DNA from 3 places in the Salipiger sp. D13 genome. Region 2 is predicted to be linked to each of the others. Evidence: riboswitches for the same ligand, from Rfam matches in the RefSeq annotation. Region 2 holds a riboswitch; each other region holds the start of a gene.
The links. A riboswitch is a leader RNA that binds a small molecule or an ion and turns the genes downstream of it on or off. The one in region 2 is predicted to bind thiamine pyrophosphate.
Positions count from the first base shown of each region.

Region 1 (7,866 bases), on a different contig from region 2:
CCTGCGAGCCGACCGAGCCGCCGGCGCCCACGACCACCGACTGCGGGTCGGAGGCGAGGTCATCCATCACGTCCTTGAGCGAGTTGTACTCGCTGTCGGCGGACACGACCACGGCGCCAAAGTCGGCACCTGCGGTCGCGAGCCAGCGCACATCGTTCTCGTCGAACTCGCCGTACTTGCCGAGGATGATGTTCAGCAGCGACCCGGTCGACCAGGCGACGATCGCCGAGCCGTCATCGGTGCGGTTGGTGTTGAACTGGTTGAAGGCCACGGCGCCGATGCCGCCGGGCATGAAGGTGACCTGCACGGGCTCGGAGACATGCGGCTCGAGGCCGGTCTGCGCCACGCGGCAGGTCAGGTCGAAGCCACCGCCGGGGTTCGCGGGCGCAACGCACTCGGGGTTGTCGATCTCGCTCTGGGCGAAGACCGGGGTGCCGAGGCCGAGCGCGCACACGAAGGCCGTGGTGATGTGGGTAATTTTCATGAGATCCTCCCGTAAGTCATGGCGCCGTCTGGCGCGACGCATCTTATCGGGTACGGACGCTGTGCTTTTCCTGACTCGAAACTGACAGGACACTGACACGTCCCGCAACATCTATGCGCAGCGGGTGAACTTGAGTAATCCTGCGGCAATGAGGATGCTGCTTGTGGAAGACAACGACGAACTCGCGGAGACGATCCTGGATCGCCTGCGCAGCGAGGGGCATTCGGTCGACCGCGAGAGCGACGGCAACGAGGCCAACGCGCTGCTGCGCTTCGCCGCCTTCGACATCGTGCTGCTCGACATCAACCTGCCCGGCCGCAGCGGCTACGACGTGCTGCGCTCGATGCGCTCGCGCGGGGACCAGACGCCGGTGATCGTGCTCACCGCCCGCAGCGAGATCGACGACCGGATCATCGGGCTCGATGCCGGCGCCGACGACTACATGGTCAAGCCCTTCGACTTCCGCGAGTTGTCGGCCCGCTGCCGGGTGCTCGCCCGCCGCCGCGCCGGCGCGTCGAGCAACGTCTTCACCGCCGGACCCTTCAGCTTCGACCGGGCCGCCAAGCAGGCGCGGCTCGGCGAGCAGACCATCGACCTGCGCGCCCGCGAGATCCAGATGCTCGAGATCATGGTCGACAACCTCGGGCGGATGCTCACCAAGGAAGAGGTGGCCGACAAGCTCTATTCCTTCGACGAGACCCCCAGCCTGAACGCGGTCGAGCAGATCCTGACCCGGCTGCGCCGCAAGCTCGAGGGCACGCCGCTGGTCATCAAGACCGTGCGCGGGCTGGGCTACCTTCCCTATGTCGCGGACGATGACTGACCTGCGCGCCCATTCGCTCAAGCGGCGGCTTCTGGTCAGCATGGCAGCGGGCTTCGGGGCCCTGCTGCTGATCATCTCGATCCTGCTGTGGAACTACGCGCGCGACGCCTCGAACCGGACCTTCGACCTGCTGCTCGCGGGGGCGGCGCTGTCGGTGCTGGAACGGGTGTCCTACAACACCGACGGGCCGACGGTGGACCTGCCGCAGTCGGCCATGGACATCCTTGCGCTCGCCGCCGACGACCGGATCGTCTATCGCGTGTTCTCGCCGAAATACGGCGAGCTCACCGGCATGGCCGATCTGCCCCTGCCCGACACGTCCGGCCCCTCGGCCGAGCCGGTGTTCTACAACGCCGATCTCGACGAGGGCTTCCGCTTCGTGCTGCAGGGCCGCCAGATCACCTCGAGCGCCGGGCGCGAGTGGGTCTTCGTCCAGATGGGCCAGACGCTGAACGCCCGCAAGGACCAGCAGTTGTCGCTGTTTCTGAACGGCATGGGCGGGCTCGCCGTGGTGTCGCTGATCGGGCTGGGCTTCGTCTGGCTGGCGATCCGGGCATCGCTCGCCCCGCTGCACCAGATCGCCGACACGCTGCTTGCCCGGTCGCCGCGTGACCTGTCGCCGATCGAGGGCGACCCGCCGCAGGAAATCTCGGGGCTCTTCCAGGCGATCAACGGCTTCATCGCGCAGCTCGGACGCAACCGCGCGCTGACCGAGCGTTTCATCGCGGATGTCGCGCACCAGACCCGCACCTCGCTCTCGGCGCTGCAGGGCCAGCTGGCGCTCGCCTCCGATGCCGAGACCCCCGAGGCGCTGCGCGAACGGCTGGGGCGGACCTCGGCGCAGGCCGAGCGGACGGTGCGTCTGACCAACCAGCTCCTGTCGAACGCCATGGTCTCGCACCGCTCGGAAGAGGCGCAGCTCGAGCCGCTGGACCTGCGCCCGCTGGTCCGCAACACGCTGGCCGAACTGCTGCGCGAGCGGCGGCTGCGCAAGGCGACGCTGTCGTTCGACGATGCCGGCCTGCCCGACGGGCGGGGGCGCATCCGGGGAGACGCCATTTCGATCCGCGAGGCGCTGCGCAACCTGATCGACAACGCCATCCGTCACGGCGGCGAGGACAACACCATCGTGATCCGGCTCGATGGCGACGAGACCACGATCACGCTCACCGTCTCGGACGCCGGCCCCGGCATCGCCCCCGCCGACCGGCTGCGTGCGACCGAGCGATTCACCTCGATCAACCGGGCGACGGCGGGCTCGGGGCTGGGGCTCGCGATCGTCCGGTCGGTGGCCGAGGGCCACGACGCGCGGCTGACGCTCGGCACCTCGCGGCTTGGCGGGCTTCGCGCCTCGATCCTGTTCCGGCGGCTGGCGGTGATGCTGCTCGCGGGGCTCCTGGCCCTGATCGCAGCCCCGCGCGCGGAGGCCGACGAGCTTCTCGTCCACGCCGCCACCGATCCCGCCGCCATGCGCCCGCTGATCGAGGCATTCGAGGCCCGCAACCCGGCCGTCGACGTGGTCTACCACGATTACCAGACCGTCGATCTCTACCAGGAACTTCTCGATCCCTCGCCCGAGACGGTGCCGGATCTCGTGATTTCCTCGGCGATGGACCTTCAGGTCGACCTCGTGAACCGCGGTCTTGCGCACCGGCTGCGCGTTCCGCAAGCATGGCAGCCGCCGGAATGGGCCTCGTGGCGATCCGAGCTTTTCGGCTTCACCTTCGAGCCCGCCGCGATCCTCTACGACCGGCGGGTGCTGCCCGAGTCGAACCTGCCAACCAGCCACCGCGACCTGTCGAGCTTCATCCGCGATCACGAGGACGAGCTGCGCGGCAAGATCGGCGGCTACGACCTGCGGCGCTCCGGCATCGGCTACCTGTTCGCCACGCAGGACACGATCCAGAGCGTGCAGGCGCAGCGGCTGATGGAGGTATTGGGCCGCGCCAACATCCGCACCTTCAACACCACGGCGAGCATGGTTCAGGCCACGCGCGAGGGCCGGATCTGCATGGCGCTGAACATCATCAGCTCCTACGCCATGGCGCTGGTCGCCGACGATCCGAACATCGGGGTGCATTTCCTCGACGACTACAATCTCGTGATGACCCGCAGCGCCTTTGTTCCCAGGGGCGCGCGCAACCCGGTGCGCGCCGAGGCCTTCATCGGCTTCCTGCTGTCACCCGAGGGGCAGGCGATCCTCGACGCCGAGACACCGCTGTTCTCGCTGATGCCCCCGGCGGGCGGCCTGACCCCGCCGGCGCTGCCGATGCCGCGCAGCTCGACCAACTTCCTGCCGATCCGGCTGGGCCCCAGCCTGCTGACCTTTCTGGACCGCATCAAGCGCGAGGACTTCCTGCGCAACTGGGATTCGACCCTGATGGGCGATCCCGGCCCCTGAGGCCCTGAGCCCCCTGCCCTGCCCTGTCGTCGGTCAGCGGCCCGGCACGCTTGACGTGCGCCGGCTCTCCGTGCGAGCCAGTGGGCAGAAGCGACAGGGGCGCCCGGACATCCGGGCTGAGATGCACCCTTGGAACCTGAACCGGATAATGCCGGCGGAGGGAGGCGCGCACGACCCACCGGGCGCATGCCCCTTGCCGTCGTGATGTCTCCGCCCCGCCCCATGGAGGAGACGAGAGTTGACCGAAACCCGCCACATGCCCACGACGCGGCAAGGCCGCACACCGACCACGGGGGGCCGGACATGACCCCCAACATCCTCTCGATCGCCGGCTCCGATCCCTCGGGTGGCGCCGGCATCCAGGCCGACATCAAGGCGATCTCGGCGAACGGCGGTTACGCGATGGCGGTCATCACCGCGCTCACGGCACAGAACACCCGGGGCGTGTCGGCGGTGCATCTGACCCCGCCCGAAATCGTCGCGGCGCAGATCCGGGCGATCCGCGAGGACATCGCGGTTCACGCGGTCAAGATCGGGATGCTGGGCGACGCCGAGATCACCGCCTGCGTTGCGCGCGAGATCGCCGGAATCGGCTGCCCCGTCGTGCTCGACCCGGTGATGGTCGCCAAGGGCGGTGACCGGCTGCTGGACGCGGCTTCGGTCGGTGCGCTGCGCGACAGCCTGCTGCCACTGGCCAGCGTCGTGACCCCGAACCTGCCCGAGGCCGCGGACCTTCTGGACCGCCCCGAGGCCAAGTGCCGGGACGACATGCAGGCGCAGGCCCGTGCGCTGCTTGCGCTCGGACCCGCTGCGGTGCTGCTCAAGGGGGGCCATCTTGCAGGTGAGGTCAGCGACGATCTGCTTGCCACGCGCGAAACCGAGACATGGCTTTCCGGTCCGCGCATCGCGACGGGAAACACCCACGGCACCGGCTGCACGCTGTCCTCGGCGCTTGCGGCACAGCTCGGAGCGGGCCTGCCGCTCGCCGAGGCCGCAACCGAGGCCAAGCGCTACATCACCGGCGCCATCGCGGCGGCCGACCGTCTGGCGGTCGGTTCCGGCCACGGCCCGGTGCATCACTTCCATGCGGTCGGATGGGGGGAGGATCAGCGCGGTTGAGCCCTGCCCTTTTCGGGGGGCCTTGCAGGAGCAGACGTTGCGAGCCATGCACGCAGCACAATCCGGGTCTGCAACGGATGCGATTGTTCCGCGGACCGCGCATTGCTAGATAGCGGTAACGGCGCTGCCAAGCGCCAGACAGTTTTCCTGAGGTTCTCTCCTCCTCCCTGGACCTCGGAAATCAGCGGCGGCCCTCTCTCCTCCTCCCTGAGGGTCGCCGCGCTCCCTTCCCTTTCAGCAATTCGCTATCAGGTCACCGACATGCGCTCGTGGCGTTCGCGCTCGGCCGACACGGCCTCGAGGAAGAGTTCCGGGTCGTCGTCGGAGGGACAGATCTGCTGCGCGATTTCGAAATCCGAGTTGCCGCGATCGAGCAGTCTCTCGATGGTTTTCGTCTGTTCGCGATTGAACATGGTCATGGGCCTTACTCCTTCCTGACGAGACATAGCACGGCTGTGCCGCTGGCACGGTCGGCTGTGACGAGGGTGGTCTTGTTCGGACACCCGCCTGAGATGAAGGCAGGTGGCGCCTTATAGCATGAAAGGGTAGCGCAACCAAGCTTTCGGGATAGCGCAAACAGCCGCAGGATCTCCGGCGGTTTCTGGCCCGATCTTTCCGCGCCCGCCCACCGCACAGCCCGCTGCGAAAAAAGCGGCGAAAAAACGTGCATGCAGTGTGCTGCTTTTGCAAAAATCCGCGAAATCCGACGTGCCAAACCTGATGGGTCGTTGCAGATGACGCTGGCGTTGCTATCTCGGGGGTAAGCAAGACCGGCCGCCTCACGTCCTCCACGGAGGCGACCGGATCACGACGGTTCAGGCCCTCTCCCGGTGGCCACGCCCGTCTGCGCGGTCGGCCCGCTCTCCTCCTCCGGCGGGTCGACCCTCTACTCCCTTGCGTTCCGGCACGACACATCACTCGCGACATAATGTCCAGAACATTTTACGCTGCGGCGCAGCAACAGTGCACGCCGTTCGGGCGGTCTCAGGGCCTCTTTTCAGGCGCTTGGACCGCGGCCGCCGCGCGCGGGTGTCACTCGCCCCTGAGGGGGTCCTGAGGTCGCCCGGGAAACGCTTTGCGATCAACTCCTTGAACCGGACAGGACGAAGGGCTCGGCTCGCTCTGCGAGGGATGCGCTAGCCTTGTGCGTGTGGACCACTGTTGCGGGCAATGGCGCGCGGCCGGCGATTGTCTCAACCAAGGGCGACTCGGGACTGGCCTTGGATACATGGACGGCCCGCAAAGCACGCAAATCGTGGCGAATCACCTGAACATGATTCGCGCCTGCTGACGTGTCCCGATTCCGTGCCCGACCTTGGCTCAGGCCCTAAGCGCCCCTTGATCTGTCATACATGTAAATGCATATTGCTAGAGTCATCATACAAACTCAAGCCTTCGTATGACATTCAAAACGTGTCGAGGGGGCGGCAACTCACGCGACCAGACAGAAAGGACGCAGCATGCTGACAGTCGAAACCCGCCACGCGATCCATCCCGACCATGCCAAGGGCATGGACACCGCCGGGCTGCGCGAACACTTCCTTGGCGAGGGGCTCTTCGCAGACGGCGAGATCCGTCTGATCTACACCCACTACGATCGCTTCACCCTTGGTGGCGCCGTGCCCGCCGGCGGGACGCTGACGCTCGACAAGGTCGAGGAGACGAAGACCGACAGCTTCCTCGACCGCCGCGAGATGGGCATCGTCAACATCGGCGAGACCGGCACCGTCGAGGCTGGTGGCGAGACCTACGAGATGAACCGGGGCGATGTGCTCTACCTCGGCATGGGCACCGGCGCGGTGACCTTCGGCGGCGCGGGCCGCTTCTACATCACCTCGGCCCCGGCGCACCGCGCCCTGCCCTCGCGGCTGGTGACCGTGGCCGATTGCGTCGAGGTGAACCTCGGGGCGGCAGAGACCTCGAACAAGCGCACCATCAAGCAGTTCATTCACCCGCAGGTCATGGAAAGCTGCCAACTGATCCTGGGCTACACCTCGCTCGAGGACGGGTCGGTCTGGAACACGATTCCCGCCCACATCCACGATCGCCGGATGGAAGCCTACCTCTACTGGGGCATGGATGAAGAGGCGCGCGTGCTGCACCTGATGGGCAAGCCGGACGAGACGCGCCACATGTTCGTCGCCAACGAGCAGGCGGTGATTTCGCCGACGTGGTCGATTCACTCGGGCGCGGGCATCGGCGAATACACCTTCATCTGGGCCATGGCCGGCGACAACGTCGACTACACCGACATGGAGTTCATCCAGCCGAAGGACATGCGCTGATGGCAGGGCTGTTTTCACTCGAAGGCCGCCGCGCGCTGGTGACCGGTGCCAACACCGGCATCGGTCAGGCCATCGCGGTGGCGCTGGCCGGGCAGGGGGCGGATGTCACCTGCGCCGGGCGCCGCTCCTGCGCCGAGACGGTCGATGCGATCACCGCCGCAGGCGGCAAGGCCGAGTCGCTGACGCTCGATTTTGCCGACCCGATGGCCGCGCGTGACGTTTTCGCGGGGGCGGGCTATTCGATCCTCGTGAACAACGCCGGCACCATCCGGCGCGCCGATTCCGTCGACTACTCCGAGGCCGACTGGGACGCGGTGGTCGACACCAATCTCAAGGCGCTGTTCTTCACCTGCCAGGCCTTTGGCAAGGCGCTGATGGCGGATGGCACCCCGGGTTCGGTCATCAACATCGCGTCGCTGCTGTCGTTCCAGGGCGGGATCCGGGTGCCGGCCTACACCGCCTCCAAGCATGGCGTGGCCGGGGTGACGAAGATCCTCGCCAACGAATGGGCGCCACATGGGATCACGGTTAACGCCATCGCCCCGGGCTATATTGCCACCAACAACACCGAGGCGCTGCGCGAGGATCCGGACCGTTCGAAGGCGATCCTCGACCGGATTCCCGCCGGTCGCTGGGGCGATCCGTCGGACATCGGCGGGACGGCCGCGTTCCTCGCATCGCCCGCGGCGACCTATATCACCGGGGCGGTTCTGAACGTCGACGGTGGCTGGCTCGCCCGCTAGACGCCTCGGGT
Region 1 covers NZ_RAPJ01000046.1:7,746-15,611, reverse strand. The annotation lists gene D6860_RS23340 (Bug family tripartite tricarboxylate transporter substrate binding protein) at 1-484, opposite strand, end outside; gene D6860_RS23335 (response regulator transcription factor) at 639-1,307, shown strand; gene D6860_RS23330 (sensor histidine kinase) at 1,300-3,708, shown strand; TPP riboswitch at 3,794-3,888, shown strand; gene thiD (bifunctional hydroxymethylpyrimidine kinase/phosphomethylpyrimidine kinase) at 4,012-4,827, shown strand; gene D6860_RS25400 (hypothetical protein) at 5,076-5,246, opposite strand; gene kduI (5-dehydro-4-deoxy-D-glucuronate isomerase) at 6,288-7,112, shown strand; gene kduD (2-dehydro-3-deoxy-D-gluconate 5-dehydrogenase KduD) at 7,112-7,855, shown strand.
Region 1: it holds a riboswitch for thiamine pyrophosphate, as region 2 does, so the genes downstream of both, thiD (bifunctional hydroxymethylpyrimidine kinase/phosphomethylpyrimidine kinase) here and D6860_RS21785 (thiamine ABC transporter substrate-binding protein) in region 2, are expected to answer to the same signal.

Region 2 (7,866 bases):
AACGCATCGGGGCGATCCAGGCGGCGACCTTCCATTTCCTCAATCCGTTCTTCGGCGTTGCGGTGGCCGCAGTGCTGCTGGGCGAACCGATGGGGCGCTACGACGTGATCGGCGTGGTCATCGTAACGCTCGGCATTCTCGCGGTGCAGCGCTCGCGCGCCGCGCTGCGCTGAGGCGGTGTTTCCGACAGGCCGGAAGGGTTTGTTTACACCTCTCTGATAGCTGCAGGGTCGGCCGGATTACGACCGGCGGACCATGCAGCGGTTGGAGCGATGATGAGCAGGTTTCCCATTCGGACCCAGGTGTTGATGCTCGGCACGGTTTTCGTGCTGCAGATCCTGGTGGTGGCGGCGATTTCCTGGGGCGTGCAGGCCCGGCTGGCCGATGCGATCCACTATGGGCACGACATCACCTCCCAGAACCGCGCGTTGTCGCTGCTTGAAGAGCGGATCGAACGGATCGCGGCGGGCTTCCTGAAATTCGAGCACAGCAGCAACGACGTGCTGGACGAAATTCGCGAAGAGATCGCGACACTCTCAACCTTGGTGGACGAAGCCGACGACGTGTTCACCAGGACCGATACCGAGGCAGCCTATCGACCTCATTTCGTTCCCGAATTCCAGAGCGTCGCAGAGATCGCCCAGACCCTTGTGCAGCCCGTCGACTTCCTTGGGTCACCGGGGGTGACGATTTTCGAGCGAGACGCCATCGTCTCTGACACGGTCCTTCCCGCGCTGGATGAAATGCGCACGACGGTGGACAGCCTTCGCGACGAAATCATCGAGGCGTTTCATGTGTCGGAAAGGCAGACCGATGTGACAGTCCGGGATGGAAACGTCATCCTGCTAGGGCTGAATGGCTTTGCAGTGCTCCTCGGACTCGGCTGCGTGCTGATCTTCGGTCGCGTTTTGGCTCGTCCCTTCCAGACTGCCGCGCAAAGCGTGCAAAGCATCGCCGACGGTGCGCTTGAACATGAAATCACGGGGCAGGAGCGCGGCGATGAAGCCGGCGCCATTGCCCGCAATCTCGCGGGCCTGCGAGATCAGCTGAAAAAGGCCGAAGAGACGGACCGCCGCGAGCGGGTGGCAAACGAGCGACGCGTCGCGCTCTTCAGTGCCCTGGGAGAGGCGATGGGCCAGCTCGCCCAAGGGCAGGTGGCCGAGCGTCTGGATGGCGCCGAATGGAATGATCTCGGGACCGACTACAAGAAGATCTGCGACGATTTCAATGAATTGGCCGAGCAGATCGGCGACATGGTCGGCTCGCTCAAGGATTCCGCCGAGATGGTCCAGCGGAACTCTCAGGAACTGTCCAAGATGTCGAACGAGATGTCGCGCCGCTCCGAGGTGCAGGCTGCCACGCTCGAGGAATCTGCCGCCGCACTCGAAGAGATGTCGGGCAGTGTCCGCTCCGCGGCAGACAGGGCCGAGGCCGCCGACCGTCGTGCTGGCGAGGGGCGCCGCCGCGCCGAGGAAGGCGGGACCGTCATGGAGCGCGCACTTCAGGCAATGAGTTCGATCGCGGCCTCTTCGGACCAGATCACGCAGATCATCGGAGTCATCGACGACATCGCCTTCCAGACCAATCTGCTTGCGCTGAATGCCGGGGTCGAGGCGGCGCGCGCCGGCGAAAGCGGCAAAGGCTTCTCGGTCGTCGCCTCCGAGGTGCGGTCGCTGGCGCAACGGGCCTCGGAGTCGGCTCGCGAGATCAAGGCCCTCGTGCAGAACAGCTCGCAACAGGTGAAGGACGGGGGGCTGCTCGTCGAGCAGACCGGCGCGACCCTGTCCGAGATCGTGGGCTATGTCACCGAGGTCTCCGACATGGTGGGCGAGATCGCCTCTGCGGCCAAGGAGCAGTCAGCGGGTCTTGAGGAAATCAACGTAGGCGTGGCGGAACTCGACAAGGTCACCCAGCAGAACGCGGCAATGGTCGGCGAGACGAGTTCGGCAAGCCAGCAACTCAGTGCCGAGGCGGATCGCCTGAGCAGCGTCCTGAACCGCTTCATGGGGATGGAGGCGCCTGAGCTCGAGGAGGTCACGCCCGTTGCTGCGCCGATCGCCGAGATCGAGGTCCCGGAGATGGCCGTGCAGGATGTCCCGGTCGCGCCTCCCAAACGTGCGGCTGGTGCCGACATGGACCTCTGGGAGGATTTCTAGATCAGCATGACGCGCTGCCGTCTTTCTCCGGAACGCGAACCCAGGGGAAGACGGCAAGCTGCATGTCACGGGACAGGAAAGGTCACCCGATCTTGCCGCGGTTCTCTCCGACCTGTCCCCGATGCAGGAGCAGATGGTCGAGCAGCACGCAAGCCACCATGGCTTCCCCCACCGGAACGGCGCGGATGCCTACGCAGGGGTCGTGACGGCCCTTCGTGACGATTTCGGTCTCTTCGCCGGACTTCGTGATTGTCCGGCGGGGGGTGAGGATCGAAGAGGTTGGCTTCACCGCGAACCGCAGCACGACGTCCTGCCCCGTCGAGATGCCGCCAAGGATGCCGCCCGCGTGGTTCGAGCTGTACTCCGGCCCGTTGGGACCCATGGTGATCTCGTCGGCGTTTTCCGAGCCGCGCAGGGCCGCCGCCGCCATGCCTTCGCCGATCTCCACCGCCTTGACCGCGTTGATCGACATGGCTGCCGCCGCAAGGTCGGTGTCGAGCTTGCCATAGACCGGGGCGCCAAGCCCCGCAGGGACACCACGCGCCACGACCTCGATCACCGCGCCGACGCTGTCGCCGCTCTTGCGCAGGTCGTCGAGGTAGTTGGCCCAGGTCTCGGCCGTCTCTGCATCCGGGCACCAGAAGGCGTTCTCGCCCACCTGCGCCAGGTCCAGCCGCGACCGGTCGATCGCGTGCGGACCCATCTGCACCATGTAGCCGGTGATCTCGAGGCCCGGGGCCAGAGCGGCGAGAGCGGCCCGCGCGAGCCCTCCGGCAGCGACGCGCGCGGCGGTTTCCCGCGCCGACGAGCGTCCGCCGCCGCGATAGTCGCGAATGCCGTATTTCTGCCAGTAGGTGATGTCGGCGTGACCGGGCCGGAACTTCTCGGCGATGTCGCCGTAGTCCTTGGACCGCTGGTCGGTGTTCTCGATCATCAGCTGCACGGGGGTGCCGGTGGTCTGCCCCTCGAACACGCCCGACAGGATGCGCACCGCGTCGGGCTCGCGCCGCTGCGTCGTGTAGCGGTTCTGCCCCGGCTTGCGACGGTCGAGCCAGTGCTGCAGCATCGCTTCGTCAACCGCGACCCCCGGCGGGCAGCCGTCCACCGTGGCCCCGAGCGCGGGACCGTGGCTTTCGCCCCAGGTGGTGACGCGGAACAGGTGGCCGAATGTGTTCATGCTCATGGGCGCAGTCTCCTTGTCCGAAGGGTTCCTAGGGCAGCGGCGGCGCCGTCTCAAGGCATTTCACCTTGCGCGGGGCGGGTTGCGGCACTACGACTCCCGATACCTCGGGGTGTCCGGCCGATCCGCGGCCGGGCTGAGATGCATCTTGCGAACCCGTTGAACCTGAACCGGTTAACACCGGCGGAGGGAAGGTGACGGCCTCGCGCCCGGTCTTGCCCTCTCGCCGCAAGCCTGGAGGATGCCATGAAGGCCATCACCACCGCTGCAGCGGGACTTCTCACAGCCAGCGCCGCGCTGGCGGATACACCCGTTCTCACCGTTTACGCAGGCGACTACATCGTCTCGGAATGGGGCCCCGGCCCGAAGATCGAGGAGATGTTCGAGGCGCAGTGCGACTGCGACCTCCAGTTCAAGCCCGGCGACCTGCTGCCGCGCATTCTGCTCGAGGGCGACCGCACCGAAGCGGACGTCGTCTTCGGGCTGAACACCGACGTCACGAAAAAGGCGCGCGAAAGCGGGCTCTTCGCGCCCCACGGGCAGGACCTGTCGCCGCTGACGCTGCCGATCGAGTGGGATGACGAGATCTTCCTGCCCTACAACTACGGGCACACGGCCTTTGTCTACGACACCGAGCGTCTGCCCGAGCCGCCGCAAAGCTTCGACGCACTGCTGAACGCGCCGGACGACCTCAAGATCGTGATCCAGGACCCGCGCAGCTCGATCTCCGGGCTGGCCACGGTGCTTTGGGTTCAGGCGGTCTACGGCGACGAGGCCGAGGCAGCCTGGGAGGAGCTTGCCCCCAAGATCCTCACGGTGACGAAGGGCTGGTCGGAAAGCTACGGGCTCTTCACCGACGGCGAGGCCGACATGGTGATGAGCTATACGACCTCGCCCGCCTATCACATCATCGCCGAGGACGATCGAACGAAGAAGGCGGCGATCTTCCCCGAGGGGCATTACTTCATGGTCGAACTGGCCGCCAAGGTCGCAAGCACCGACCAGCCCGAGCTGGCGGACGACTTCATGGCCTTCATCCTGAGCGAGCCGTTCCAGGAGATGATCGCGACCGGCAACTGGTCCTTCCCGGCGGCGCTGCCGCGCGAGAAATGGCCCGAGGGCTTCAAGGAACTCGATCTGCCCGAGAAGGTGCTTTTCTATTCCGAGGACGAGGCGGCCGCGCTGCGCGACGAGGCGATCGAGGCATGGCGCCGGGCGCTGTCGCGCTGACCCGCGGCTTCGGGAAATCAATGGTGCGCCCAGGCCGGGGCATCGCGGTTTTCGCCGCGCTTGCCGTGGCGGTGCTCACGCTCGGGCCGGTCGTCGCGGTGCTGATCCGCGCGGGCGGTTGGGGCAGCCTCGGGGCGAACGAGTGGCAGGCGCTGCGGTTCACCCTGATGCAGGCCACTCTGTCCGCGGGATTGAGTGTCGCGCTTGCAGTCCCCGTGGCGCGGGCGCTGGCGCGGCGGAGTTTTCGCGGCCGTGGGGCGCTCGTCGCGCTTATGGGCGCGCCCTTCATCCTGCCGGTGATCGTGGCGGTGCTGGGGCTGATCGCGGTCTTCGGCCAGAACGGTCTCGTGAACCTCGCGCTGCGTGGGCTTGGTCTGCCGGGCATGACCGTTTACGGCGTGCACGGGGTGATCCTCGCGCATGTGTTCTTCAACCTGCCGCTCGCCGTGCGTCTCATCCTCCAGGGCTGGCTTGCCATTCCGGCCGAACGGTTTCGGCTTGCGGCCTCGCTCGGGCTGACGCCCGGGGCGATGTTCCGGGTGCTCGAGGCGCCGATGCTGCTGCGCATCGCGCCGGGCGCCTTCGCGGTGATCTTCGTCATCTGCCTGTCAAGCTTCGCTGTTGCGCTGACGCTGGGGGGCGGGCCGCGCGCGACGACCGTGGAGCTGGCGATCTACCAGGCGGTGCGCTTCGATTTCGACCTGGGCCGCGCGGCGCTGCTGTCGGTGATCCAGCTCGGGCTTGCTCTATGCGCGGGGCTCGTGGCGCTGAAGCTCGGGGCAGGGGATGGTTTCGGTGCGGGTCTCGACCGCATCCGGCACCGCTGGGACGGGCAGGGCGCGGCCGCCCGTATCGGCGATACGCTGTGGATCGCGCTTGCGGCGCTCTTCCTGCTGACACCGCTTCTGAGCGTCGTGATCCGCGGGCTGCCGTATCTTGCAGATCTGGGGGCGGCCACCTGGCAGGCCGCTGGCCATTCCGCGACGGTGGCGCTTGGATCGACGGCGCTCTGCCTCTGCTGGGCCTTGCCGCTGTCGACGCGCGGCGGCGAGCTCGTGGGGCTCGCCGGTATCGCGCTGTCGCCGCTGGTGCTCGGCACCGGGCTGTTCCTGATCGTGAGGCCGTTTGCGAACCCGTTTTCGCTGGCCCTGCCGGTCACGGCGCTGGTCAACGCGCTGGTGGCGCTGCCCTTCGCGCTGCGCATCCTGCGCCCCGAGGCCGAGGCGATCCGGAAGGACTATCGCCGCCTGTCGCAATCGCTGGGGCTGACGCCCTTCGCCTGGCTGCGGCTCGTTCTGCTGCCGCGCCTGCGCCGCCCGCTCGGATTTGCCGCCGGGCTGACCGCCGCGCTGTCGATGGGGGACCTCGGGGTCATCGCGCTTTTCGCGGACCCCGACCGGGCGACGCTGCCGTTGCAGGTCTACCGGCTGATGGGCTCCTACCAGATGGATGCGGCCGCCGGCGCGGCGCTTCTGCTGCTGCTCCTGAGCTTCGGGGTGTTCTGGCTGTTCGATCGCGGAGGAAGAATCGATGCTGACGCTTGAGGCCCTGCGCTTCCAAGAGGGCGACTATGCGCTGTCCGCCGACTTCAGCCTCGCAGCGGGGCGACGGGTGGCGATCATCGGGCCATCGGGGGCAGGCAAGTCGACGCTTCTCGACCTCATCGCCGGGTTTCGAAAGCCCGGGGAGGGGCGGGTGCTCTGGCAGGGGCAGGACATCACCGACGAGCCCCCGGATCGCCGGCCCGTCGCGATGCTGTTCCAGGAAAACAACCTCTTTCCGCATCTCGACCTGCGCCGCAATCTCGGGCTTGCGTTGCGCCCTGACGGGCGCCGGGTGACCCCGGCCGAGGCTGACGCCGTGGACCGCGCGCTGGAGCGCGTGGGTCTTGATGGCATGGGCGCGCGCAAACCGGGTGCACTCTCGGGCGGCCAGCAGAGCCGTGCGTCGCTCGCGCGGGTGCTCCTGCAGAAACGGCCGGTCATCGCGCTGGACGAGCCGTTCGCCGCGCTTGGCCCCGCGCTCAAGGACGAGATGCTGGCTTTGGTCCGCGAAGTCTCGGGCGAGCTCGGCGCGCTGGTGCTCTTGGTGAGCCACGATCCGCAGGACGCACGGCGCTTTGCTGACGAGACGGTGCTCGTGGCCGAGGGCATCGCCGCCGCGCCGCGCGCGACCGAGGCGCTCTTTGCGGATCCGCCCGAGGCACTGCGCGCCTACCTCGGCTAGACAGCCATTGCGCAGGACATGAAAAAAGCCCCGCCGGTCGGGCGGGGCTTTCTTGTTGGCGATGGGCCGCGATCAGGCTTCTTCGTGCTTGTGCTTGATCGGGCGCCAGATGCGCTTGTTGGTGAGGTAGAGCAGCACCGACAGGACACCGAGGAAGATCACGCCGACGAAGCCGGCCTGCTTGCGTGCCATCATTTTCGGCTCGGCCGCCCACATCAGGAACGCCGAGACGTCCTGCGCCTCGTGGTGAAGCGAGTTCGGGTGGCCGTCGTCGAATTCGACGTCTTCGCCCTGCAGGGGCGGCGCCATCGAAATCCAGCCGCCCGGGAAGGCGGTGTTCTCGTAGAACAGCGTGCCCGCTTCTTCCTTTTCCTCGCCGGTGTAGCCGGTCAGGAGCGACGCGATGTATTCCGCGCCGCCCATGCCGTTCACCAGCTGGTTCAGGCCAGTGCCGTAGGGGCCGTGGAAGCCCGCGCGCGCCTTGGCCATCAGCGACAGGTCAGGGGCGCCAAGCGAGGTGTTGGCGGGGAAGTTGTCGGTCGGCCGGGCAGGGCGGTAGTCGTCGAGTTCCTCGTCGAAGACCTCGAAGTTCTGCTCGGCGTAGGCGCGGACCTGGTCCTCGGGGATGCCGGGGCCGGCCTCGCTGCCAAGGGTCCGGATCGGCACGTAGCGCAGACCGTGACAGGCCGAGCAGACCTCGGTGTAGATCTTGAGGCCGCGCTGCAGCTGCGCCTGGTCGTAGGTGCCGAACGGCCCCTCGAAGGAGAAGCTGAAGTCCTCGACGTGGCCACCCTCTCCGGCGGCGAAAGCGCCGCCGGTGGCAAGGCCGAGAGCCATTGCGGTCGAAAGGGCAAGTTTCTTGAACATGGGTCGTTGTCCTTTCAATGTCACTCGGCCGGGGTCGAGACGGTCTTGGTGCCGCCGGACTTCGCGTAGTGGGCCTCGAAGTCTTCTTCGATCGTTGCGGGTTGCGGCAGCGGCTTCTCGAACACGCCGAGCAGCGGCAGGATCACGAAGAAGTAGCCGAACCAGTAGGCCGCACCGATGAGCGAGAAGCTGGCATAGGGTTCGGCC
Region 2 covers NZ_RAPJ01000019.1:82,420-90,285, forward strand. The annotation lists gene D6860_RS21770 (DMT family transporter) at 1-173, shown strand, start outside; gene D6860_RS21775 (methyl-accepting chemotaxis protein) at 309-2,156, shown strand; gene aroC (chorismate synthase) at 2,239-3,339, opposite strand; TPP riboswitch at 3,435-3,545, shown strand; gene D6860_RS21785 (thiamine ABC transporter substrate-binding protein) at 3,583-4,566, shown strand; gene D6860_RS21790 (thiamine/thiamine pyrophosphate ABC transporter permease ThiP) at 4,542-6,110, shown strand; gene D6860_RS21795 (thiamine ABC transporter ATP-binding protein) at 6,097-6,792, shown strand; gene D6860_RS21800 (cytochrome c1) at 6,865-7,659, opposite strand; gene petB (cytochrome b) at 7,680-7,866, opposite strand, start outside.

Region 3 (7,866 bases), on a different contig from region 2:
AGACCACCGGGGATGGCGTGCTTCCGGTCGGGCTGGGTTTCCATCCCTTCTTTCCGCGCCTGCCGGAGACGACCGTTGCCTTTGCCGCGCAGCACCTCTGGCCCGAGGGCGAGGGGCACCTGCCGCGCGGCCGCGAGCCTGTTCCGGGGGGCGAGGACTACCGCGCCCCGCGCCGCCTGCCCGAGGCATGGCGCAACCAGTGCTATTCGGGCTGGTCGGGCCGCGCGGACATCGACCAGCCCTCACTCGGCTATACCTTGCGGATGGAGGCGCGGGGGCTCGGGGCGCTGATGCTCTTCGCGACCCCCGACATGCCACGCTTCGCGCTCGAGCCGCAAAGTCACGTCAGCGGCGAGACGGCGACCGGGCCGGACGGCCTGCGGTCGCTCGCCCCGGGCGCCTCGGTCTCGGGGGCGATGGCGCTCGACGTGTCTCAGGCGGCCGGCCCCGGCTGATCGTGATCCGGCGATCGGGGATGGTCGCGCTGCCCATGCGGTCTACCCTTTGCGGCAATCGCTCCACTGTGGGCGCGACACCCAGAAGACGGAAAGACATCCGAATGAGACAGATCAGCATCAAGGCCCCCGGCGGGCTCGACAACCTCGTGCTCTCCGACGCCCCCGAGGCCGAGGCGCCGAAGGCCGGCGAGATCACCGTGCGGCTGCACGCCACCTCGCTGAATTTCCACGACTACATGGTCGCCTCCCGTGAAAACGCCGCCGCCGACGGGCGGATACCCATGGCCGACGGTGCCGGCGAGGTCACGGCGGTCGGCGACGGCGTAACCGACGTTGGCGTCGGCGACCGCGTGGTGTCGTGCTTCTTCCCCGACTGGCAGGACGGCGCCTTCCGGCCCTCGGATTTCTCGCGCGTGCCCGGTGACGGGCTCGACGGTTACGCCCGCGAGAGCGTGACGCTGCCCGCAAGCTGGGTCACCCACGCGCCCGAAGGCTGGAGCCATGCCGAGGCCGCCACCATCACCACCGCCGGGCTCACCGCGTGGCGGGCGCTGGTGGTCGACGGCGGCCTGAAGCCGGGCGACACCGTGGCGGTGCTCGGCACTGGCGGCGTTTCGATCTACGCGCTGCAGATTGCCAAGGCGATGGGCGCGCGGGTCATCGCGACCTCGTCGTCGGACGCGAAGCTCGAGCGGCTGCGCGAGCTGGGCGCCGATCACGTCATCAACTACCGTGACACGCCGGAGTGGGGCGCAGAGATGCAGCGGCTCACAGGCGGGCGGGGCGTCGACATCGTGGTCGAGGTCGGCGGCCCGGCCACGCTGGAGCAGTCGATCACCGCGGGCCGTCCCGGCGCGCACCTCGCGCTGATCGGTATCCTGACGGGCATCAGCGGCGAGATTCCCACCGCCAACCTGATGCGCAAGCAGCAGCGGCTGCAGGGTCTGATCGTCGGGTCGCGCAAGCACCAGCAGGATTTCGTCGCCGCGCTCGAGACGCTCGCCATCCGTCCGGTGGTGGACCGGACCTTCGATCTGGCGGATCTCGCAGACGCCTTCCGTCTGCAGGAAAGCGGCGATCATTTCGGCAAGATCTGCGTCACGATGTGAAGTCGTGACGCACGGTGCCCGGTCCGATGAGGCCGGGCGCCGTCTCAGTCGCGCGAGGCGTCGAGCCGTTCGTCGAGCGCGTAGCGTGCCGGCGCCTTGCCGGTCGCCGAACTGCGCGACCAGCGCCGGAGCCCGGCCCAGATCAGTGCCACGGTCGCGATCGAGACATAGCCATCGACCGCATAGTGGTAGCCGCTCCAGACCGACAGCAGCAGCACCATGCCGCAGAACAGCCCGCTCGGGACGGCGAGCAGCGGCGAGCGCTCACCGCAGTATAGCGCGATCACGGTGGCGACCGAAACGTGAACCGAGGCAAAGGCCGAGATGCCTGTGCCGAAGCCCTCGCGACCGGCGGCGAACATGCTCCACAGGTAGTCCTGCAGCATCCCCATCGTGGTGTGTGCGAGCCCCGCCTCGTCCAGTGTCCGGGTCAGCCCTTCGAAGCGGGCGCTACCGTAGAACCTGTCGTAGAACACCGGCCCCACCGACATGCCGCCAAGCGCGATGATATTGCCGATCACGATCCAGCTGCAGCAGTAGAGCACGAGGTAGCGCTTCACCCGCTCGGGGTTGTCGTCCGAGGCCACGAGGATCACCGGGAACAGGAAGGCGGCGACCAGCCACGGCCCCTGGTAGAGCGGCGTGAGCTGGATCATCCGGGCCGAGCCGATCAGCCGGTCGATCACCGACCAGGGGTCGGACTGCCCGTGCAGCCAGGCATCCACCGCCGCGAGGTAGGGGTCGGCGTAATGGGGCACGATCTCTGGCATCGTCGTCTTGAACAGCGTGAAGCCGAAGTGAAGCGCGAAGGTCGCGGCGTAGATGGCGGCGACATTGCCGACCGCCACCCGCAGCGGCGCGCCGCGCTTGATGCCCGATCGCACCGCCCAGGCGGTGATGACCAGCGCCATGGCCCAGAAGTAGCGCAGCGAAATGTCCAGTCCGCCGGAGACCGAGCTCAGGATCTCGCCGAGCACGCCGTCGCGGAAGATGATCGCGAAGACCAGTGACACCAGCGCGTAAGCGACACCGAAGATGAGAAAGGCCAGCGACGGAAAGGCGATCATGCGACAGCGCCTCCGGCGTTGCCCGGGAAGGCGGGCATCGACGCGCCTGTCATGCACGAAGGGTGGCAGCGGGCCGCCGATGCCGGGCAGTCTGCGCCCGGAGCCCATCTCGCGAAATGTGACAGCACGTCGAAATCTGCTCCAAATCCGGAAACCTTGCGGAATGCACATAGTGCAGGGGCGGCGGCCTGCCAGCGGGCCGCGACAGGATGATCCCGCCGGCCTGGCGATGAGCGGAAATTCGCGACTCCGTCACCGGACGGACCAGACCGGCGCGCGGTCGCGGCGGGACAGGGGGCGGACGATGGGCAGTTGTATCGCCGCGCCCATCCGGTTAACGTCGTGGTGAATCCGTTGGGGTGCCCCGTCAGGGGCTGAGAGGCGACAGCCGACCCATAGAACCTGATCCGGCTAATACCGGCGTAGGGAACGGAGCTCGACCGAACAGGGGGAGTCTCTCCGCGTCCGGTCGTCCTCCATCCTTGCGTCGATGGAGGACCTTGCATGAGCCGTCACCCATCCGACCGCCTGAACACCGCGCCCGCCTTGCGCGGCAGCGCTCGCCCCGCCGTCCGTAGGCGAGGCCGCCCATGACCCGCGCCACGGTCATCGGTGCCGGCGTCGCCGGTCTCTGCGTCGCGACCGAGCTGGTCGCGCGTGGCCATGACGTGACGGTCTGCGATCCGTCGCCCCGTCCCGGCCCGCATGGCTGCTCTTGGTGGGCGGGGGGCATGCTCGCGCCGTTCTGCGAGGGCGAAAGCGCCGAGGAGCCCGTCATCCGCCTCGGGCAGGAGGCCGCGGACTGGTGGGCTGCGCAGGGTGTCGAGGTGCAGCGGCGCGGCACGCTTGTGCTGACGCTGGGCCGCGACCGGCGCGAGCTCGACCGTTTCGCACGCCGGACCGCCGAGCACGTGACACAGGATGCCAACGGCATTGCCGAACTCGAGCCCGACCTCGACGGTCGCTTCGAGCGGGCGCTGCTCTTCCCCGGCGAGGCGCATCTCGACCCGCGTGCGGCGCTCACCTGCCTGCGCGACCGTCTCGAGGCGGCGGGCGTCCGTTTCCGCGCCGAGCGCGGAACGCCGGAGGGGCTGACCTTCGACTGCCGGGGTCTTTCGGCGCGCGACCGACTGAGCGACCTGCGCGGGGTCAAGGGCGAGATGGCGGTGCTTCGCAGCCATGACATCCGCCTGTCGCGCCCGGTGCGTCTGCTGCACCCGCGTTATCCGCTCTACATCGTTCCCCGCGCCGACGGGCTCTTCATGCTTGGCGCCACGCAGATCGAAAGCGAGGACCGGCGGCGCAGCGTGCGCTCGGTGCTCGAACTGCTCTCGGCGGCCTACGCGCTGCACCCGGCCTTCGGCGAGGCCGAGCTGGTCGAGATCGGCGCCGATGCGCGCCCGGCCTTTCCCGACAACCTGCCCCGCGTCCGGCGCAGGGGCGACACCTTTCATGTCAACGGCTTGTTCCGTCACGGTTTTCTGCTTGCGCCGGCGCTTGCGAAAATGGCGGTGGCGGCGGCCTGCGACGGAACGACAGCGGAGTTCATGGATGAAGATCACGATTAACGGAACCGCGACCGAGGTCCGCGCCACGACGCTGGCAGGCGCGCTCGAGGAACTGGGCTACGGCGATTCAAAGGTCGCCACCGCGCTCAACGAGGACTTCGTGCCGAGCGCCGCCCGGGCCGGCACCGCGCTCTCGCCGGGCGACCGGGTCGAGATCGTCACCCCGCGGCAAGGAGGCTGAGATGAAGCTCTACGATACCGACATCGTATCGCGCCTGATGCTGGGCACGGCGCAATATCCCTCGCCCGGAGTGCTCGCGGACGCCTTTCGGCGTTCCGGCGCCGGCATCGCCACCGTTTCGGTCCGCCGCGAGGCCGGTCACGAGAAGGCGGGCGCGGCGTTCTGGGATCTCGTCCGAGACCTTGGTGTCGCGGTCCTGCCCAACACCGCCGGTTGCCACTCGGTGCGCGAGGCGGTGACCACGGCGCAGATGGCGCGCGAGCTGTTCGAGACCGACTGGATCAAGCTCGAGGTCATCGGCCACGCGGACACGCTGCAACCCGATCCCTTCGGGCTGGTCGAGGCCGCGCGCATCCTCGTGGACGACGGCTTCAAGGTCTTTCCCTACACCACCGAGGACATCGTGCTGGCCGACCGGCTGCTGTCGGTCGGTTGCGAGGTGCTGATGCCGTGGGGCGCACCCATCGGCACCGGGTTGGGGCTGACCAACATCTACGGGCTGCGCACGCTCCGCGCCCAGTTCCCCGACGTGCCGATGGTGGTCGATGCGGGGCTCGGCCTGCCGAGCCAGGCGGCGGCGGCGATGGAGATGGGCTTCGATGCCGTCCTGCTGAACACCGCCGTCGCCAAGGCCGGTGATCCGCCCGCCATGGCGCAGGGTTTCGCCCGCGCGGTCGAGGCCGGTCGGCTGGCCTTCGAGGCCGACCCGATGGAGGCGCGCGACATGGCCGCGCCTTCCACCCCTTTGATCGGAAAGGCGTTTCTCGCATGAGGCTCGACAGGTTCTACCCGATCTTCGACAGCGTGGCGTGGCTGGAACGGATGCTGCCGCTCGGCGTGAAACTGGTGCAGCTGCGCATCAAGGACACGCCCGAGGTCGAGCTTCTTCCCATCATCAGCCGCGCGCAGGCGCTCTGCCGGCAGCATGGCGCGGTGCTGGTGGTCAACGATCACTGGCGCGTGGCGATCGAGGCGGGCTGCGACTGGCTGCACCTCGGGCAGGAGGACCTCGACGAGGCCGACCTGCCCGCGATCCGGCGTGCCGGGCTGCGGCTCGGCATCAGCACGCACGACCACGATGAACTCGACCGGGCGCTGCTGCTCGGGCCCGACTACGTGGCGCTCGGGCCGGTCTATCCGACGATCCTCAAGAAGATGAAATGGGAGCAGCAGGGGCTCGAGCGCGTCACCGAGTGGAAGCGCCTTGTCGGAGAGCTGCCGCTTGTCGCCATCGGCGGGATGCGGGTCGAGCGCGCGGCCGGGGCCTTCGCGGCGGGCGCCGACATTGTCTCGGTGGTGACCGACATCACCCTGCACGACGACCCCGAGGCACGTGCGCGCGACTGGATCGAGGTGACACGATGACCCGCTACGCCCGACAGGTGGCGGTGCCGGAGTTCGGTGCGGCGGGGCAGGCCGCGCTGGCCGCCGCCCATGTGCTGGTGGTGGGCGCGGGCGGTCTTGCGGCGCCGGTTCTGCAATATCTCGGCGGCGCCGGGGTGGGGCGGATCACGCTGGTCGATCCCGACCGGGTCGAGGCGAGCAACCTGCACCGCCAGACCCTGTTCCGCGAGACCGATGCCGGGTCGCCCAAGGCCGAGGTCGCGGCGGCGGCGATCCGGGCCCTGAACGCCGACGTGCACATCGACGCGGTCGTGGACGCGCTCGGCCCGGACAACGCCGCGGCGCTCTGCGCAGGCGCCGACCTCGTGCTCGACTGCGCCGACAGTTTCGCGGTGAGCTATATCCTCTCGGACAGCTGCCACGCGACGGGGCAGCCGCTGGTCAGTGCCTCGGTGATCGGCACCGGCGGACACGTCGGCGCCTTCTGCGGCGGCGCGCCCAGCCTGCGGGCGGTGTTTCCCGACCTGCCGCAGCGCGCCGGCTCCTGCGCCGAGGACGGCGTGCTGGGACCGGTCGTTGGGACCATCGGAGCGCTGCAGGCGCAGATGGCGCTGGCGCTGCTCGCCGGAGTCGCGCCGTCGCCCCTCGGCCAGCTCGTCACCTTCGAGGCGCAGGGGTTCCGCTTCGGCGGCTTCCGCTTCACCGGCGCGCCGGAACCCGACCACGCCCCGCGCTTTCTCGATCCCGCCGGCATCGCCGCCGGCGATTTCGTCGTCGATCTGCGCGCCGAGACCGAGGCGCCGCTGGTGCGCCCCGATGCGCATCGGCTGCCGGTGACCGCCTTCGGTCCCGGCGGGCCGCTGCCGGACCCCGGTCAGCGCGCCGTCCTGTGTTGCCGCTCCGGCCTGCGCTCGTGGCAGGCGGCGGACCGGCTGGCCCAAGTCTGGGCCGGAGACATCAAGCTCGTCGCTCTTGGCGACCAACCCGGAGATACCGAATGAAACCCATGCTCACCGCGCTTGCGCTTTTCGCGGCCACGCCCGCCCTCGCGCAGGACAAGCTCACCATCGTGCTCGACTGGTTCGTCAATCCCGACCACGGCCCCATCGTCATCGCGCAGGAAGAGGGCTATTTCGCCGACGCCGGTCTCGAGGTCGAGGTGATCGCGCCCGCCGACCCCTCGGACCCGCCGAAGATGGCCGCAGCCGGTCGCGCCGATCTTGCCATCTCGTACCAGCCGCAGCTGCACCTGCAGGTGGCCGAGGGGATGCCGCTGGTGCGGGTCGGCACACTGGTCTCGACCCCGCTGAACTGCCTGCTGGTGCTCGACGACGGCCCCATCGAAGAGATTGCCGACCTGAAGGACCGCAAGGTGGGCTTCTCGGTCTCGGGTGTCGAGGGCGCGGTGCTCTCGGCGATGCTGGGGCAGGCGGGCCTTTCGCCGGACGATGTCGAGATGGTCAACGTCAACTGGTCGCTGTCGCCCGCGCTCATGTCGGGGCAGGTCGATGCGGTGATCGGGGCCTTCCGCAACTTCGAGCTGAACCAGATGGAGATCGAGGGCGTCGCGGGCCGTTGCTTCTACCCCGAGGAGGAGGGCGTGCCGCCCTATGACGAGCTGATCTACGTCGCCAACCCCGAGACCATGGACCGGGACCTGGTCCGGCGCTTCCTGTCGGCCACCGAGCGCGCGACGCAATACATCGTCAACCATCCGCAGGAGAGCTGGGAGACCTTCGCCGCGACCTCGACCGAGCTTCAGGACGCGTTGAACGAACGCGCCTGGGCCGACACCATCCCGCGTTTCGCGCTGCGCCCCGAGGCGCTGGACGCGGGCCGCTACGCCCGCTTCGAGACCTTCCTGCAAGAGGCCGGGCTGACCGCGGCGACGCGCCCCGTCGCAGAGCTCGCCATCGACATGGGGGCCGTGGAATGAGCTACGGACGGACCTTCCCGCTCTGGCGCGCGGCCGCCGGCGACACGTGGCACGACTACACCCGGCACGCCTTTGTCGAGGGGATGCGCGACGGCAGCCTGCCGCGCGACGCGTTCCTGCACTACCTCGTGCAGGACTACGTCTTTCTCGTGCATTTCTCGCGGGCCTGGGCGCTCGCGGTGACCAAGGCGGAAACGCTGGAC
Region 3 covers NZ_ML112594.1:202,733-210,598, forward strand. The annotation lists gene D6860_RS10635 (aldose 1-epimerase) at 1-455, shown strand, start outside; gene D6860_RS10640 (zinc-dependent alcohol dehydrogenase family protein) at 560-1,567, shown strand; gene D6860_RS10645 (phosphatase PAP2 family protein) at 1,612-2,634, opposite strand; TPP riboswitch at 2,980-3,080, shown strand; gene D6860_RS10650 (FAD-dependent oxidoreductase) at 3,225-4,202, shown strand; gene thiS (sulfur carrier protein ThiS) at 4,186-4,383, shown strand; gene D6860_RS10660 (thiazole synthase) at 4,385-5,155, shown strand; gene D6860_RS10665 (thiamine phosphate synthase) at 5,152-5,748, shown strand; gene D6860_RS10670 (ThiF family adenylyltransferase) at 5,745-6,728, shown strand; gene D6860_RS10675 (ABC transporter substrate-binding protein) at 6,725-7,663, shown strand; gene tenA (thiaminase II) at 7,660-7,866, shown strand, end outside.
Region 3: it holds a riboswitch for thiamine pyrophosphate, as region 2 does, so the genes downstream of both, D6860_RS10650 (FAD-dependent oxidoreductase) here and D6860_RS21785 (thiamine ABC transporter substrate-binding protein) in region 2, are expected to answer to the same signal.